One region of the Methylobacterium sp. AC315 genome, then DNA from elsewhere that is predicted to be linked to it. Evidence: riboswitches for the same ligand, from Rfam matches in the RefSeq annotation. Region 1 holds a riboswitch; each other region holds the start of a gene.

Region 1 (5,139 bases):
TCAGGGGGCGTGGGCCGAAATAGCGGAACCTCAGCGACCCGAACCAGCCAAGCGGCTCGCCAAAGGTGACGCCCGCCGACGCGATGGTGGTGGGCGCCTCCGGCACTCGGTTGCCGACCGGGTCGTAGTCAGAGAACCGGGCGTTGGTGATCGTCAAGTCGCCTTCCAGTGACAGCCAAGGTGTCACCGCATAGCGGTTGGTCCACTCGACGCCGAACCGCCGGGTCGGGCGGCTCGGCTCCGTGGTGCCGGTATCGCCCTGAAACAGGTTCTCCGAGGCGAAGTCGAGTCGGAACAGCGCTACTGCGGTCTCCAGTCCGGCGATTGAGCGGTTCCGCAGGCCGATCTCATAGCCGGTCGAAGGCACCAAGAATGGTGAGCGGGTGGTGTTGAACAGCGAACTCGTCGGATCGATGGTGGCGGTCACGCCGCGCACGTCGTTCGAGTGGAAGCCGCCGCCGTAGTTCACGTAAAGTTCGGTGTCGAACCACGGCCCGAGGGTCAGCCCGAGCTTTGGGTTGACGATGCTGTCGCGTGCCCGACCCGAGTTGGCGGGCGTGTCGGAGACGACGCTGGCGTAGTAACCGTCTGCGCGGAAGCCGATTGAGGTGCGTAGCCAGTCGGTCCAGCGCAGTCGGTTGTCGAAGTAGAAGGCTCCGCTTGTTTCCAGCACCCGATCGTCGAGCACGCCAGAGCGGTACTGCCGGTTCGTGGTGTTGAAGAGGCCGACCCGGATCGAGTCAGTGCGGGTTTGGACGCCGATCTCGTTCTCCATCGGCCGCCCGAACCAGTCGCCCTGGAAGATGTGAAGGGCCTCGCCGCCGCCGATGATGCGCTGATCAAGCTGGTGAAACTGGTCGCCATTGACGGGGTCGTTGAGGAAGTAGGTGAAGTCGTTGAACAGGTTCAACTGGGACCGGATCACGTAGCCTGAGGCCCGCGTGATGCCGGTGTCGTCCGTCGCGCTGAATTTGCCCGAGAGCGAGAAGCGCGAGGTGTCGCCGCCGTCCGTAGGGTTGATCGTGCCGTAGCGGCTAATCAGCCCTTCCGTGACGGCGCGCTCGGGGATCTGGTTGGTGGCGGTCCAGCGGGCCGCGTAAGCCATGCCGGTGACGGAGAAGCCGTCGAGCGCCGTGCCCTGGCTGTAACGGGCGACACCGTTGATCTTGCGCAAAGCGTCGGGGACAACCCACGGCCCGTCGTAGACCTGCGCCTCGCCTGCAAAGAGGAGGTTGCCCTCGCCCAGCGGCACGGTGGTGATCGACAGCGCACGCTTATAGCCAAAACTGCCGATCGAGGTCAGCGCGACGTTCTTGGCTGTCGTGTCGAGGTAGTCGATCCGGACCGAGCCCGCCGAGGCGAAGTCGCCGTCGCGCACGAAGTACGGCCCCTTGTGGAACTCGACCGCGCCGACAAGTTCGGGGATCAGGAAGTTGATGTCGGCGTAACCCTGGCCGTGGGCATGGGTGCGCATGTTGAGCGGCATGCCGTCCAGGAACAGGGCGATGTCGGTGCCGTGGTCCAGGTTGAACCCACGCAGGAAGAACTGGTTGGCCTTCCCCTCCCCACTATGCTGAGTGACGATCAGACCGGGCACCGACTCCAGCACCTCGCCGGGGCGCGTTACTGGGCGGCTGTTAAGCTGCGCTCCGCTGATGACGCCGGAACTGGCGGAGTCCACCGGTCTGCTGATCCCGCCGATACCCGTCGTGCCACCGACGTAGCCCGCGCTCGCCGAAGGACCGGCCTGTGGAGACGCAGCAACAGCAGTCTCTGCGGTGACGGAGATCTCGTCCAGCGTCGCTTCAGTGGTGGCTGCTTTCGATGCGGATCTGCCTTGAGCTACGGCCGCTGATGCCAAAGCGGCGAGGCCAAGCCCCGACAAGGTCGAGAGCGTTCGGTTCGTTGAACGAAGGGACACAGGAGCCTCGGGCGACGGCAGTGGCACGTCACCGCGAACAAGTCCGAGAAGACCGCTTCAGGACGGCCGTCTCGATACCCACCAGGACACCCCGCCCGATGTGTTTCGCGTGTGACCACGACTGACGGCAGGTCTCCTGGCTCACGGGTCGCCGCCCTTGCACCGTCTTCCCGGATGAGGCTCATCCAGTGACGCGGTGGTGCTGGGCTCGCCGCTTACAGTTGCGGGGGCAGCCGCGGCATCGGAGTGGTCCTCACGGACTGATCCTCACCGCGTTCCCTTTTGATCCCCGAGGGAACCGTCGATTAGTAAATGACGCCGGATTAAAGGGTGGTCAATCGACGTTGCAAGACGCGCGCTGGGTGTTGCCAAGCAGCGACATATTTTCAAATGCAGACGCCTTTCCGCCTTTGACGATGGGTGACCAGTACCGCTGCCCAAGATTTAAAATCGAACTTCGCCCCCATCGGTCACGCTTAAGCCGCTCCGGCATCTCGGAGTACAACGAGTCCAACACGGCGCGGAAAATCAGGCCGTCGTAGTCCGGCACCGCACCCTTCAGGGCAAGCAGGCGGCGCATGGCATTCGACCACCGTCTCCGACATCTCGAAGAACATCGCGTTGATCTTCAACCCACCCGCGATCCGCCCTCCGGAAATATTATCCGTCTCGAAGAACTTCACCGAAAGGCGCATCTGGATGGGCTAAGACGACGCTTCCGCGGGACCGCCAGTCAGATATTGGTCGATGATGGGAGCCGGATCGTCGTCGGCACCATGACGACATGTTCTTCGACGAATGGTGGTGAGCGGCGCGGCACGACGAAGAACATCTCGGGAAGGTGCAGGAGGGCGGTGGGCAAGACCGCGCTGATCGGCCAAACTTTCGCGGTGCGAGTTCTCAACGGCCTTAAGATTGAGCGATGGCTCGACCGAGGCTGAACAAGAGTACATCAGTCGCGGCCCGCACCTCCGCCGGAGCGTCGTCGCCGAGGATCTGCTTTAACGCAATGGCGAGGTCGGCGGCCCGGTCGAGCGGATCATCGGCCTGCGATGACCTTCCCATGACGTACCGTTCGCCGCCATCGCGCATCTCAGTAATGTCGATCAGGATCCCGCAGGATCGCAGCGGGCGGCCGAAATGATCCTGATAGGTCCGGCCGCGGCTGAGCAGCCAACTCACTGCTCCGTCAGGAGCAACAACCCGGTACTCGGACACCACGAGGCCGCCAGCCCGAGCGGCCTTCCTCATGTGCTCGGCCAGCCATTCGCGGTCATCGGGATGTACGGCAGCAGCACCGGACATCCCCGTGATCTCGCGCTCGGCCAGATCCGGATCACCGGTCAGAAGGCGGGCCGCACCAGCGTCGTAGCTGACGACCCCACGGGTGTGATCCCAATCCCAGGTCCCGACGACACACGAGGCTTCCAGCGCGCCCCTGAGGCGCTCCATATCCTCGCTGAACCCATCGATGGCGTTGATGCGCATAGCGCCTCGCAAAACTTGATGTTGAGTTGTGGCCGCCTTGGCACGAGCGAACGAACATAAACAAGCGTCAACAACCTCTTAGGTTGCATTCCCCTTTGTTCTGCAACCCAGCGCCTGCTTGGTGTGTTATGCATACCTGCCCTAGAAATCCGTCGCCGCATCCGTGAGGCGAGACGCCGAGCGAGATGCCATGCGTGACGATTTCAAGAACCCCGACGATGAACGTGAGAGTCGAGGATCGCTGGCTCGGATCAGCGATGCGCTTGGCGTCCCGGTAACGGCGTTTTACGGCTTCGACGCCGACGCGGTCGGGCATCTCCAGCGCGAGCACGAGGCGCAAGTGCTTGCGGCCGTACGAGCGTATTTGCGGGAAGTTGATCACGACGCTGCCCGACGCTTCATCACAGCGGTCCAGGGACTGGTCGAGACCGGACCGAAATAGTCTGACGTCTCCCGGTTCGCCTTCTCGTGTCACTTAATGAAGCCGATCACCCGGCTCCGATGAGCCCATGTTCCGCGCCAGTAGTATGCCTGCCACTGTCAGCGCCTGCCGAAGAACCGGCAACAGTTCTGGAGCATGATCCTGTTCCACGATCGAGTGCGCCATCAGCAGATGATCGGCCACGAGTTCGAGCGTCGAGCCCGGTGGCGTCGTTGGGCTCATGGGCGGTGGTACGAAGCGCGCGAGCGTGCCGTAGGCAGTCAACGGTTCTGAGCCGCTGACGGTGATCTCTGTCAGCGAGCCGAGATAGCCAAGGAACGTGTGGTCCGGTGGCCCGTAGGAGGGCACAGCACCGATCATCACCCAGGCGTAGCTCTGGTCCGCTCGGCGCAAGCGCAGGCGTAGGCTGTACTCGCTCTGCTGATCCCTGGCACTGCGCAGAAAGGTGACCGCCGGTTCGCGATCATCGGGGTGTACACACTCGAACCAGCCGTGTTCGGCGGCATCTGGGGCAGCCTGTCCAGTGAAGGCGCACCATTCCGGGCTGACGTAGGTCACTCCTCCGGTCGCGCTCGCCACGAAGATCATCCGCTGGGCTCCTCAGCAGGTCTCGCAGGAGCGCCGGGCGACGTGTGCAAGATCTGGTTGATGCGCCCATTCCTCCGGAGTGGCGAATGGTGTGGCATCACAATCTGGTACAGCCTAACCGGATCTGACGTGATCGTCCTACAAATTTGCTCCCAAGCTGAGGGTCACGGGAGGCCGAGACCGGAACGCCGGTTTCAGACATGCCTCTCTGACTGCGGCTGCCTGAGCCAGATCGAACGCCTCGATCTCGACCGGCCTGACCGTCCCCGACAGCGTGATCACGGAGCGGGTCATCACCGCCAATACCGAGGGCGGACGCGGTCAGTTCTTGGCAGGCGCCTGTCGCAGGCTGGCTGCCGCCTTCACGATCGACAGGACGCTGTCGCGCGTCTTTTCGTCGGAGATGCTTGTGAAGGCCATGACGAGGTCCATGACTTTCGGATCGTTAAAGAATGTCTGGGCTCCAACCTCGGCCTCAGCCGATCCCGGCTGACCGGCGAAGAAAGTCTCGACCGGCACCTTCAGGACATCGGCTATCGCCTGGAGTCGTCCGGCGCCGACGCGATTGCGGCCCTTCTCGTACTTCTGCACCTGCTGGAAGCTGACGCCGATCGCCTGCCCCAACACCGTCTGGCTCAAGCCCTGTGCGGCACGGAGCGCCGCGATACGACTGCCAATCGTGCGATCAGCGTCCGTCGCC
Region 2 (5,139 bases), on a different contig from region 1:
CCGGATCAGCGCGAGCTCATTGTGGGCGGTGGCGAGCGTGTAGACGAGAAGGTAGAGGCCGATCAGTCCCCCAGCCGTCACGAGGTAGAGCAGGAAGGCGGGCAGACCCGAGATGGAGGTCATGCCCAAAGCCCTTCGGCGGGACCCGGCGCGGACCAGGGTGATGCGTCGGTCGGGTCGCCCATGGAGCCGTATCCGTCGAGGTTTCGCTCAGCCGCTCCGCAGGGCGTAGCATGCAGGCAGGAACGGTCACAATCGCGGGGCGGCAACCGCCGCTATGGGGCTGGACGATCGGCAGCGCGGCGTGTTCCCCGCCCACGCCGCCAGGTCAGACCGATGCGGACGCCGCCCCAAACCACACCCGCCACCAGCGTGAGGGCCATCAAGGGCAGCATCGCGACGACGACCCAGCCCATGAGCGCCATCAGCGTCAGGGGTAGACCGAGATCGATCCCGGCGATCACGCACGGATGGACGTCGTTCTCGCTCAACGTGCAGCCGGCCCCATTGCCCACGGCCAACGCGATGGCAAACGGTAGGGCGGGCAGCCAGACGGCGAGGCCGAGGCCGATCAGGACGCGGTCCACACTGCGCATCACAAGCATCGCCTCGCGACGGGTCGAACCGGAACCGAGCCGCCCGGCGGGATCGGCTTCACGCTGACGGGCGCGGACTTCGCAGGCCGGATGGCGGGCTTAGAGCAGACGCGGGCTTACCCCGCTGCCCCCTCCACGCCCCCTCCACGGCTTCTCAGCGCGGAGGGGTGAGATCCGGTAGCCATCCCGCACCCGCACCCTCGTCGGGAGGGCACGCGTCGTGACGGTGCGCCGGCACGGAACCGGCGCGCGAGCCGATTGACGGCGGGTACGAGGGTCACCGGCGCTTCGTCAGGCTGAAGATCGCGAAACCGGCCAATGCGGCGAGGCCCAGGGCGAAAGAGCGGTTGCCGTGCACGAAGTCGGCCGCCTGTTCCCCGGCCTGCCGGAGGTCGTTGCCCAGCGGCGATCCGGTCAAGATACGCTCGGCCCGTGCCTTGTTCTCTTCGCGCGTGTTGATCGAGACCTCAAACCCGTCGCCATGCCGCTCGATGTCGATGCTGTTGCGGGCAAACCCGGCACGGGCCAGGCGGTCTCGCGCCGATCGAGCGGCCTTCAGGGAAGGGACCGTTACCGAAGCCAGGGTGCTGTCCATCATCATGTTCTCCACGCCGCGCGGCGTACCGCGTCGGTGCCGACCGCGCTCTTCGGAAAGCAAACCCCCTGCGGCCGTTCAGGTTCGCGACGCCGCGACCCGGTGTCGAAGCCAAGCCGCAGGTGCCGCGCCCCGAGGGCCCACCGGAGGCCGGCACGCACCGCGAAGCCCGCGCGGGGGGCTCGCAGCCCGCCGATCTGATGCGGGTCTCGACGCGCCCGGCCCACGCCGCGCGCCCGATACGGATGAGCCCGGCGGCGGCCCGGAGTTCGCCCGGCCTCGCGCCGAGGCGCGTCGCTCCCTGGCACCGCGGGTGCAATCCGGGCCGCGTCTCGAAACAGATCGGGGGCCGCCCCAGGTGGACGCAAGACCGTATCCGGACGGATCGAACGCCGTGTCGAATCGCTGCGTTACGGTTTCCGGCCGAGCGGGATCGGAAGAGCGTGGAGGCGGCGCGTCCATCCCGGTCTGGGGCCAACACCCACTCGATCCGGACAGGTCCGGGTTCCTGGACGAGGCTGCGGCCAACCCGGGCCTGGCGCTCCGCCTGCGGGTGGCTCCGCACGGTGAACACGCCCGGATGGCCGCGCCGTCCGGTCCCTGGCAGACCATCGCGGTCTCGGCCGGGCTGCCTGCTGGCCGTCTCGCCGCCACCGCGCGCCGACAGGCCGACGTCCGGCGCTGGCTTCCGCAGCCACGTGGAAGAGATCCCGGATCCGGCCCCGGAAGGCGGCGCCCCGCTGCTGCCCGGGCGCGCTCATCCGCCAGAGCCGAAACCGTGAGCTGGCGAACCGGGAGGCCGATGTGTCCCTTAAACCACAGCGTGTGTAACGTTATTGCATTCTGTCGTTGAGGCATTGACCCCCGGGGGCGCGGTGGCGAGTATCGGGCGGCCAAGGTTCCCGCGGGCTTCGGTCCGCGGGCGAAGATGGGAATTCGGTGCGCTCGTACGGGCAAGGCCGAAGCTGCCCCCGCAACTGTAAGCGGTGAGTCCCTGCCGCCCGTGGTCACTGATGCGTCGCATCGGGAAGACCAGGCCGGGATCGTGACCCGCGAGCCAGGAGACCTGCCTCGGCGTGACGACGACCCTCGGGCGGGGTGCCCCGGCGGAACGCAGGGACGGCGCGGCCCCGTGGGCCCGTCGCCCGCACGCGCTCACGCTGAAGCCTCCGGCTCGACAACCATGAGTGTGCCGGTGCCAGTCCGCCCGAAGCCGACCACGACCCATCCCTCCGCGAAAGCCCGGGGCCCGCGGAGCCGTTCCCGGTCTCCCTTCCGCCGCCAGAGCCCGCGTGTCGCCCTCGCGGCGATCCTGACGGCGGGCTCGCCGGCCGGCGAGACGCGGGCGCAGGAGAGCATCGCCCTGGAGGAGGTCTCGGTCGAGCATGTCGGCGGCAGCCCAGCCCCCGGTACGACGGCCGCGTCGGACAGCATCGGCCTGATCGGGCCGACGCCGGGCTACGGTGCGACCCGGGCCGTCAGCGCGACCCGGACCCCGACCCGGCAGATCGACGTGCCGCAGGTGGTCACCGTCGCCCCCCGGGAGGTGATCAGCGACCTCGCCGCCACCCGCGTCGATCGCGTGTTCAACTACCTCCCCGGCGTCGCGCAGCAGAACAATTTCGGCGGCCTGAGCCTGTTCAGCTACGCCATCCGCGGGGTGACGACCTCGGAGATCTACAAGAACGGTTTCCCGCTCAATCGCGGCACGCCCCCGCCGCCCGATGCCCAGAACATCGAGCGGATCGAGGTGCTGAAGGGCCCCGGCGCCGGACTGGTCGGGCGCAGCGATCCGGGCGGGCTGGTGAACCTCATCACCAAGCAGCCCACCGCCCAGCGCTTCGTCGAGATGGGCACCCAGATCGATTCGTTCGGGCTGACGCGCGGGACGGTCGATGCCGGCGGCGCGCTCAACGAGGATGGCACGGTCCTGTACCGGTTCAACCTCGCGGCCCAGGGCGCCGGCAGCTTCCGGGACTTCGTCAACAGCGACCGGCTGCTCGTGGCGCCGGTGATCAGCTGGCAGGTGACGCCGGATACCCGCGTCACGGTCGAGACCGAGTTCGTCAAGAACCGCATCGTGTTCGACCGCGGGGTGATCGCGATCAACAAGCAGCTCGGCTTCCTGCCGATCTCACGCTTCCTGGGGGAGCCGGGCCAGAGCACCTATCAGACCAACAACACCCTGCAGGTGCGCGTCGATCATCGCTTCGACGACGCCTGGCAGATGCGGCTCGCGACCTACCTCAACACGGGCGACTTGGCGGGCGAGTCGGCCGAGGTCCGTTCGCTCGCCGCCGACAACCGCACCGTGGCGCGCGACCGCAACGTGCGCGACTACCGCTGGGACGTGGCGATCGGGCAGGCCGAACTGCTCGGGCGCTTCGACACGGCCGGGATCGGCCACACGGTGCTGCTTGGGCTGGACCGCGAGAGCACCGACAGCCGGACGCAGTACTTCCGCTCGAATTTCCGCACGAGCCCCTTCGCGCTCGACATCTACGCGCCCGTCTACGGGCAGGCGCTGCCGCCGATCACCATCCCGCGCAACAACCTGGAGCGGGTCACCAACACCGGCCTGTACGCGCAGGACGAGATCGTCCTTACCCCGGAATGGCGGGCGCTCGTGGGGATGCGGGTGGACATCTTCGAGCAGTCCTTCCGGGAGCGGGCCCCGCGCAGCCAGGTCGATCAATCGCGCGTGGCGGCCTCGCCGCGGGCCGGCCTCGTCTACCGCCCGATCCCGGAATTCGCGCTCTACACCAATGTCGGCACGAGCTTCCGCCCGAATATCGGCCCCGACGCCGCGGCGGTGACGCGCGGCACGCCGCTCGCACCCGAGACCGGCCTCGGTTACGAAGTCGGCGTGAAGTCCGAGCTGTTCGACGGCAACCTCCTGCTGACGGCGGCCGCCTTCCGGGTCGAGCGCGAGAACGTGCTCACCCCCGATCCCAACAACAGCGGCTTCTCGATCGCGGCGGGCGCCGTGCGCAGCCAGGGGTTCGAGGTGACCGCGCAAGGTCAGTTGACCCCCGAACTGAAGGTGCTGGCCGGATACGTCTTCGCCGACGCGGTGGTGACGAAGGACAACGTGCTGCCGGTGGGCGCGCCGCTGATCAACGTGCCGCGCCACTCGGGCAGCCTGCTCGCGGTCTACGAACCGCAGGGCGGCGACTGGAAGGGCCTCGGCGTCGGCGGCGGCGTGCGCGGCGTCGGCGAGCGGGCAGGGGATGCCGCGGGCTCGGGCTTCGTCCTGCCGGCCTATATCGCGGTGGACGCCCTGGCCTATTACCGCTTCGACAACGTCCGCTTGGCCCTCAACGTCGAGAACATCTTCGACACGCAGTACTACGAGAGCTCGCTCAACGTGTTCCGCGTGTATCCGGGCTCGCCGCGGCGCTTCACCGGCTCGTTCACGGTTCGGTTCTGATGGCCCGCAGGGCCGAGGAGCCCGCCGCGCCGCCGGATCCCCTGCGCCCGGGGGATGCCGGCTGCCGCGCCCCATCCCCGCGTCGATCGCACCGCATCGGCTCGATCGACGCCCTGCGCGGCCTCGTGATGCTGCTGATGGTGGTCGATCACGTGCGCGAGTTCGTCTACCTGCACGCCCAGGTTCGCGACCCGATGGATCTCGGCGTGACCCCGGCCGGCCTCGCCTGGACGCGGATCGCCTCGCATCTCTGTGCCCCGGTCTTCATCCTGCTCACCGGCCTGTCGGCGAGCCTGTACGGCCGGACGCATGGCGGGCGGTCGGCGACCGCCGCCTTCCTGCTGAAGCGCGGCCTGCTCCTGATCGTGCTGGAAGTGACCCTCGTCAGCTTCGCCTGGACCGCCAGCCTGCCGCCGCCCATCCTGTACCTGCAGGTGATCTGGGCGATCGGCATCGGCATGATCGCCCTCGCGGGCCTGCTCTGGCTCCCGCCGGTGGCGCTGCTGGGCGTCGCGCTG
Region 3 (5,139 bases), on a different contig from region 1:
TTGTAGACCCGCAGGCTCAGGCGCGAATCCGCCGTCACCTGATGGTCGAGCACGAGGTTGACGAGGTTGTAGGCCGGGCGCCGGGCCGTGTTGGAGAAGTCGCTGTAGACCTGGCCGACGTTCTGGAGCCCCACGCGTGCCGTCCAGGCGCGGGCAAAGTCCCAGGTCAGCCACAGGTTGGCGACCCGCTCGGGCACGTCGATCGGCTGGTTGCCGGCATACGAGACGGTCGCGCCGTTCACGCTCTGATTGAACGTATCGTATTGCGCGTGCAGGAGCGCGAGGTTGCCGTCCAGCCGCCAGCCCGGGGCGAGGTGCCAGCCCAGCGCCAGCTCGAAGCCCTGCGAGGATTGCTGGCCGACCTGGGTCGACACGGTCGGCTGACCCGGCACGGTCGAGATCAGGTTGTCCTTGACGATCCGGTATCCGGCAACCGTCCATTCCAGTGCGCCGTCGAATGCGAGGCCCTTGGCGCCGATTTCGACCTGCGTGCCGGTGGCGAGCTGGAACCCTGAGAGCGACTGCGTCAGGGTGATGAGGCTGTTCACCGGGTCGGTCGCGAAGCTGTACTGGGCGTAGAGCGCGTTGTCCGGCGTCGGGTTGTAGACCAGCCCGAACCGGTAGCCGAGCGCCTGATAGGTTTTCTCGAACTGTGATCCGCTCTGCAAATCCTCGCGACGGAGCGTCGGCACGTCCAGGCGCACGCCGGTGAGGAACGAGAGCTTGTCCGACAGGATCACCCGGTCCTCGGCGAAGACCGAGGCCTGGCTGGTCTGTGTCGCGTAGGCCGGCTGCGCCCGCCCGTTCTGCGGGAAGTATCCTGGATCGTAGCCTATCAGCGGCACGCTGGTGGTCTGGTCGAAGGTGAAATTGTTCGTGTGGCGGAAGTCGATGTGGTTCACGTCGAACCCGACCGCGAACGCGTTCGGCAGGCCGAACAGGTTGCCCTTGACGCTCGCGTCCAGGCGATTCCCGACCTGTTCCTGGCTGTGGTAGATCTCGGTGTAGCTGCCCCGGTCGACCAGCCCGGTGCCGCGGTTGTAGGTGTATTGCTCGGTATCGAGCCAATGCCGCCGGCTGGTGAGCCGATAGGCCGTATTGCGCACGATGATGTCGTCCGAGGGCGTCCACTCGGTCTTGAACTGGGTCCAGTTATCCGACCAGGTAATCTTCGCGTCGCGGACGTTGTAGTTGTTGAACCGGATCAGGTCCGGGATCCTACCCTCGACCAGGGGCGTGCCCCAGTAGCGCGCCGGCTCCTGGTAGCCGAGGTCGTGGCTCACCGTGACGGCGAGGTCCGGGCTCGGCTGGAACAGCAGGGCGGCCGAGACGGCGAGGTTGCGGAAATCGCCCTCCGGCCGGATCCAGCCATCCGCGCGGTTGCCGCTGACGTTGAGGCGGTACGCGAAGGTGTCGCCGAATTCCTCGCGCCCGAGCGCCCCGCCCGAATCCAGCGCCAGCCGCGCGACGCCGTCGGTGCCGATCACCGCGCGCGCGGTGTTGATCGGCACGAAGACCGGCTTCTTCGGCACCACGTTGATCACGCCGCCGATGGCGCCGTCGCCGTAGAGCACCGAGGACGGGCCGCGCAGCACCTCGATACGCTCGACGTTCCAGGTGTCGAACGGGAACGTGACCGTGTTGGCCCCGACATAGAAGCGTGTGCCGTCGTAGAGCTGCTGGATCGAGTTCGGGCCCGCGAAACCGCGCGACGTGAAGGCGCCGTTGCCGTTGCCCGGCGCCGCGATCGTGGTGATGCCGGTGGCGTCCTGGGTCACAGCTTCGGCGATCGTGTCCTGGCCGCGCAGCCGTGCGGTCTCGCCCGACACGATATCGACGCTCGCCGGCGTCTCCAGCGGCGTCAGCCCGAGCCGGCTCGCGGTCCGGTCGGGCGTGCGCAGGTTCAGCCCGGTCGGCGCAGCGCGGGTCAGGCTGACGCCGCCCTCCCCCTCGACGGAGAGCTGATCGAGGGTCACGGTTTCCTGGGCTGCGGCCGGGCTTGCCAGGAGCGTGAGCATGGCACCGCAGAGCGGTCTACGCCGGCTGCGACGAGGAAGTTTGGATCGCGACATGGTGAGGATAGGTCCGAGCGCGGCGGCCGCCGGTTCAGATGCCCTAATAGCAATGTAATAACATTACAATTGCGGATGCGTGTCTGATCCGGTCCGGTCCACGCGCGGCGGCCCGGGTGAAGGATCAGGCCGCGTGCAAACGCGGCCGGGATCGGCACGACAAGGGAAAGCATCGGGAACCGGGACGCGGGCGCGCTTGCTGTGGCACGTCACCGCGAACGAGGCCTCGCCGACCGCGCTCGCGCACGGCCGTCTCGACACCCGCCAGGACACCCCGCCTGACGCGTTTCGCGTGTGACCACGGCTGACGGCAGGTCTCCTGGCTCGCGGGTCGCCGCCCTCGCACCGTCTTCCCGGGCTTGAGACCCAGTGACGTGGTGGTGAAGGACTCGCCGCTCACAGTTGCGGGGACAGCCGCGGTTTCAGGGCAGGCCCCTCACCGCGTTCCCTTTTGATCCCCGAGGGGAACCGTCGCCGACTAGCGTGGCTGTATGCCGGTGGAACGTCAAGCGTGTGGATATCCGGCCCCCTGCGTGGGCGGCCTGCGATCAGGCGCACGATCGCCTCGCGCGATGCTTAACGGATCACGGGCCTCCGACTGCATGGCGCAAAATTTTGTATTTCCACTGTAATAGTATTTTTTAAAATGACTTGCTGCTTAACGAATTTGAACTTATTTTTCCAGATATCAGCGTTGTTATTTTGAAAATAAGCAAATTAAAATCTACTTATTTTACTTTTAGACAACTCAGGAACTTTTTTTGAGCTGTCGCGTAAGATTTGCGAGCCGAAATCAGAGGTGTTTTAAGACGGCGCATCGGCTAAAATAGTGGTTTCCGCTCTGTCGCTTATTCGCCAAATTTGCAAAACCTGGTAGGAGAATCATTATGAATTCACCTTATGTATTAGAGAATCCCTGTCATCCTGGCGGGTTTGTTAGCCGCAATATCCTTGAGCCGCGTAACCTAACCGTCATGGCTGCGGCCAGCCTGCTCAACGTGACGCGCCAAACGCTGTCCGACTTCTTGAACGAGAAGATCGCTCTTACGGCCGAACTGGCTCTGCGGGTCGAGAAGGTGTTCGGGGCCCGCATGGAGATGCTGATGGAGATGCAGACCCACTACGATATCTCGCGCGCGCGGAAACTCGAACAGAAGGTCGAGAGGGAACTCGCGGGCCGGACCGGCGTCCAGACCCCGACCGAAAGGCCTCAGGTAATCGTCAAGCGCGTTCACGCGTTTGGGTGAGCTCAATTCGTGGCGACCGGTTGTCCGGGATGCCGGGCCGTTACCGGATCTCCCCTGCGCGACGCGGGGTGAACGCGCATTGGTCGGGCCTCCACGCCTTGTCGTCGCTTCTTGGCCGGGACGCACCGCTTTGCGACGCATGATGGACGGCTCCGGAAAACACCTCGGCACGTTTCCGCGCGAGACTGGGTGACGATCGCAGGGGGACCAGTCCCCATGCCTTGGTATCGTTCGTCGTCACGGGCCAAGGCGATCGGCATTCTCCATATCGGACGGTACCGCGCACGCGACCCTGATCGTGTTTCATCGGAGACATTTGCTCAGGCTGTATCGCGATCAAAATTATCATGCATATTTTTGAAGTTTTGCAGATTAATACAGTCGAATTATTGATTTATTCGAAATAAATTTGTAAATCTGGATGAGATTGACATGCTGCAATCCGATTGATATCGACGATTTGATCGGATCTGCAAGACAATAAAATATATAACCGGCAAAATAAAGTAAGACTGTGGGTGGCTGAGGTAGTCGGCGATTCTGATGTTGCTGATGGAGCGCTGCTTGCGCCCATGTGCCCGTGAGGTCTGCCGCAGTTCCGATCAGTCGATCAAAACGCTCATCCGAAAACGATTGTGTCAATCGACGAAGGAGTCCCAGGTGAACGCTGTCCATCAACCGGCAAATCCGTGTCATCCCGGTCTGTTTGTTCGCCGCAAGGTCTTCGAGCCGCGCAACCTGACCATCATGGAGGCTGCCGGTCTTCTGGGCGTCACGCGTCACGCGCTCACCGACTTTCTCACCGAGAAGACCCCTTTGACTGCCGACCTGGCTTTCCAGATCGAGCAGGCGTTCGGGTACAGCATGGAAATGATGATGGAGATGCAGAAGCAGTTCGACATCGCCGCCGTGCGCAGGCGCGAGCGGAATGTTCGAAACGAGTCAATGTCCAAGGCCTGGTCCCAGGTCGCCGCGACACGGCTCCAGGTTGCGCAGACACGGGCTCATACGTCCGAACGGAAGCACGCCTTCGCGTAACGTTCGCACCTATCGGATCTCGGCTCGAGCGATCGCCGCCGAAGTCGGAGGCGGGTTCGGCATACGCGAGCGCGTTAAATCAAGGCTTTAGAACTGCTCCCGATCGCAACGTGTTCGGGAGCAGATCTAGGGATCATGGAGACCGAAGCTGTCGCAGCCGAGGGCGGGACTGTATGCTCGCCCTGCAAAGCCTCCACTTGTTCGACAGAATAGTCCGAGCAGCCGATAGGCCCGGGTAGGCCCGGAGGGGGTCCAAGGGCTCGCGACGCCCGCTGCGTCGGCGTTCGATGAAGCAGCGGTGAAATAGAACACCCGCTCGACGAAGCTTTCCGCACGTTGGACCCATCTGGTAGAGTGTACGGCCGACAACGAGGCGTTGCGCGCCGCCGCCGGGAGCCACGGACCCTGCACCCCGGGCCGTTGTCGGTTTACGAGCCGCAGCATACCAGGCCGCATGAATGTTTAGCGCCCCCCACCAGAGATTCGCATGAAGGCGCTGGGCTTGCCCTGGCGCGGGCGCCAGCTGCTCGTCGCCGAGGTCTATACCGACGACGGGCGCCTCAAGGGCGTGCGGCAGCTCGGGGGCAGCGTCGAATTCGTTGAGCCGGCCGAGGCGGCGCTCGTGCGGGAATTCCGGGACGAGCTTGGTCTCACGGTGCGGATCCTCGGCGTCCCGTTCGTGACGGAGAACCTCTACACCCACGAGGGCAGCCCGGGCCACGAGGCGCTGTTTCTGTTCCCGGTTGGCCTGCCGCCGGGCCCGCTCGATACGCGGGAATGCG

What was found. A riboswitch is a leader RNA that binds a small molecule or an ion and turns the genes downstream of it on or off. The one in region 1 is predicted to bind cobalamin.
Positions count from the first base shown of each region.
Region 2: another riboswitch for cobalamin. It lies ahead of AC0IY0_RS16020 (TonB-dependent siderophore receptor); the one in region 1 lies ahead of AC0IY0_RS13820 (TonB-dependent receptor).
Region 3: another riboswitch for cobalamin. It lies ahead of AC0IY0_RS00585 (TonB-dependent receptor); the one in region 1 lies ahead of AC0IY0_RS13820 (TonB-dependent receptor).

Region 1 is NZ_CEEDEA010000007.1:2,137-7,275, reverse strand. It holds gene AC0IY0_RS13820 (TonB-dependent receptor) at 1-1,885, opposite strand, end outside; cobalamin riboswitch at 2,031-2,239, opposite strand; gene AC0IY0_RS13815 (hypothetical protein) at 2,256-2,501, opposite strand; gene AC0IY0_RS13810 (hypothetical protein) at 2,500-2,862, shown strand; gene AC0IY0_RS13805 (PAS domain-containing protein) at 2,831-3,409, opposite strand; gene AC0IY0_RS13800 (hypothetical protein) at 3,600-3,851, shown strand; gene AC0IY0_RS13795 (PAS domain-containing protein) at 3,885-4,439, opposite strand; gene AC0IY0_RS13790 (helix-turn-helix domain-containing protein) at 4,761-5,139, opposite strand, start outside.
Region 2 is NZ_CEEDEA010000008.1:194,180-199,318, forward strand. It holds gene AC0IY0_RS16005 (DUF350 domain-containing protein) at 1-123, opposite strand, end outside; gene AC0IY0_RS16010 (hypothetical protein) at 276-596, opposite strand; gene AC0IY0_RS16015 (hypothetical protein) at 874-1,191, opposite strand; cobalamin riboswitch at 2,071-2,279, shown strand; gene AC0IY0_RS16020 (TonB-dependent siderophore receptor) at 2,387-4,621, shown strand; gene AC0IY0_RS16025 (acetyltransferase domain-containing protein) at 4,621-5,139, shown strand, end outside.
Region 3 is NZ_CEEDEA010000001.1:119,206-124,344, reverse strand. It holds gene AC0IY0_RS00585 (TonB-dependent receptor) at 1-2,072, opposite strand, end outside; cobalamin riboswitch at 2,365-2,560, opposite strand; gene AC0IY0_RS00580 (HigA family addiction module antitoxin) at 2,960-3,319, shown strand; gene AC0IY0_RS00575 (HigA family addiction module antitoxin) at 3,863-4,357, shown strand; gene AC0IY0_RS00570 (NUDIX hydrolase) at 4,845-5,139, shown strand, end outside.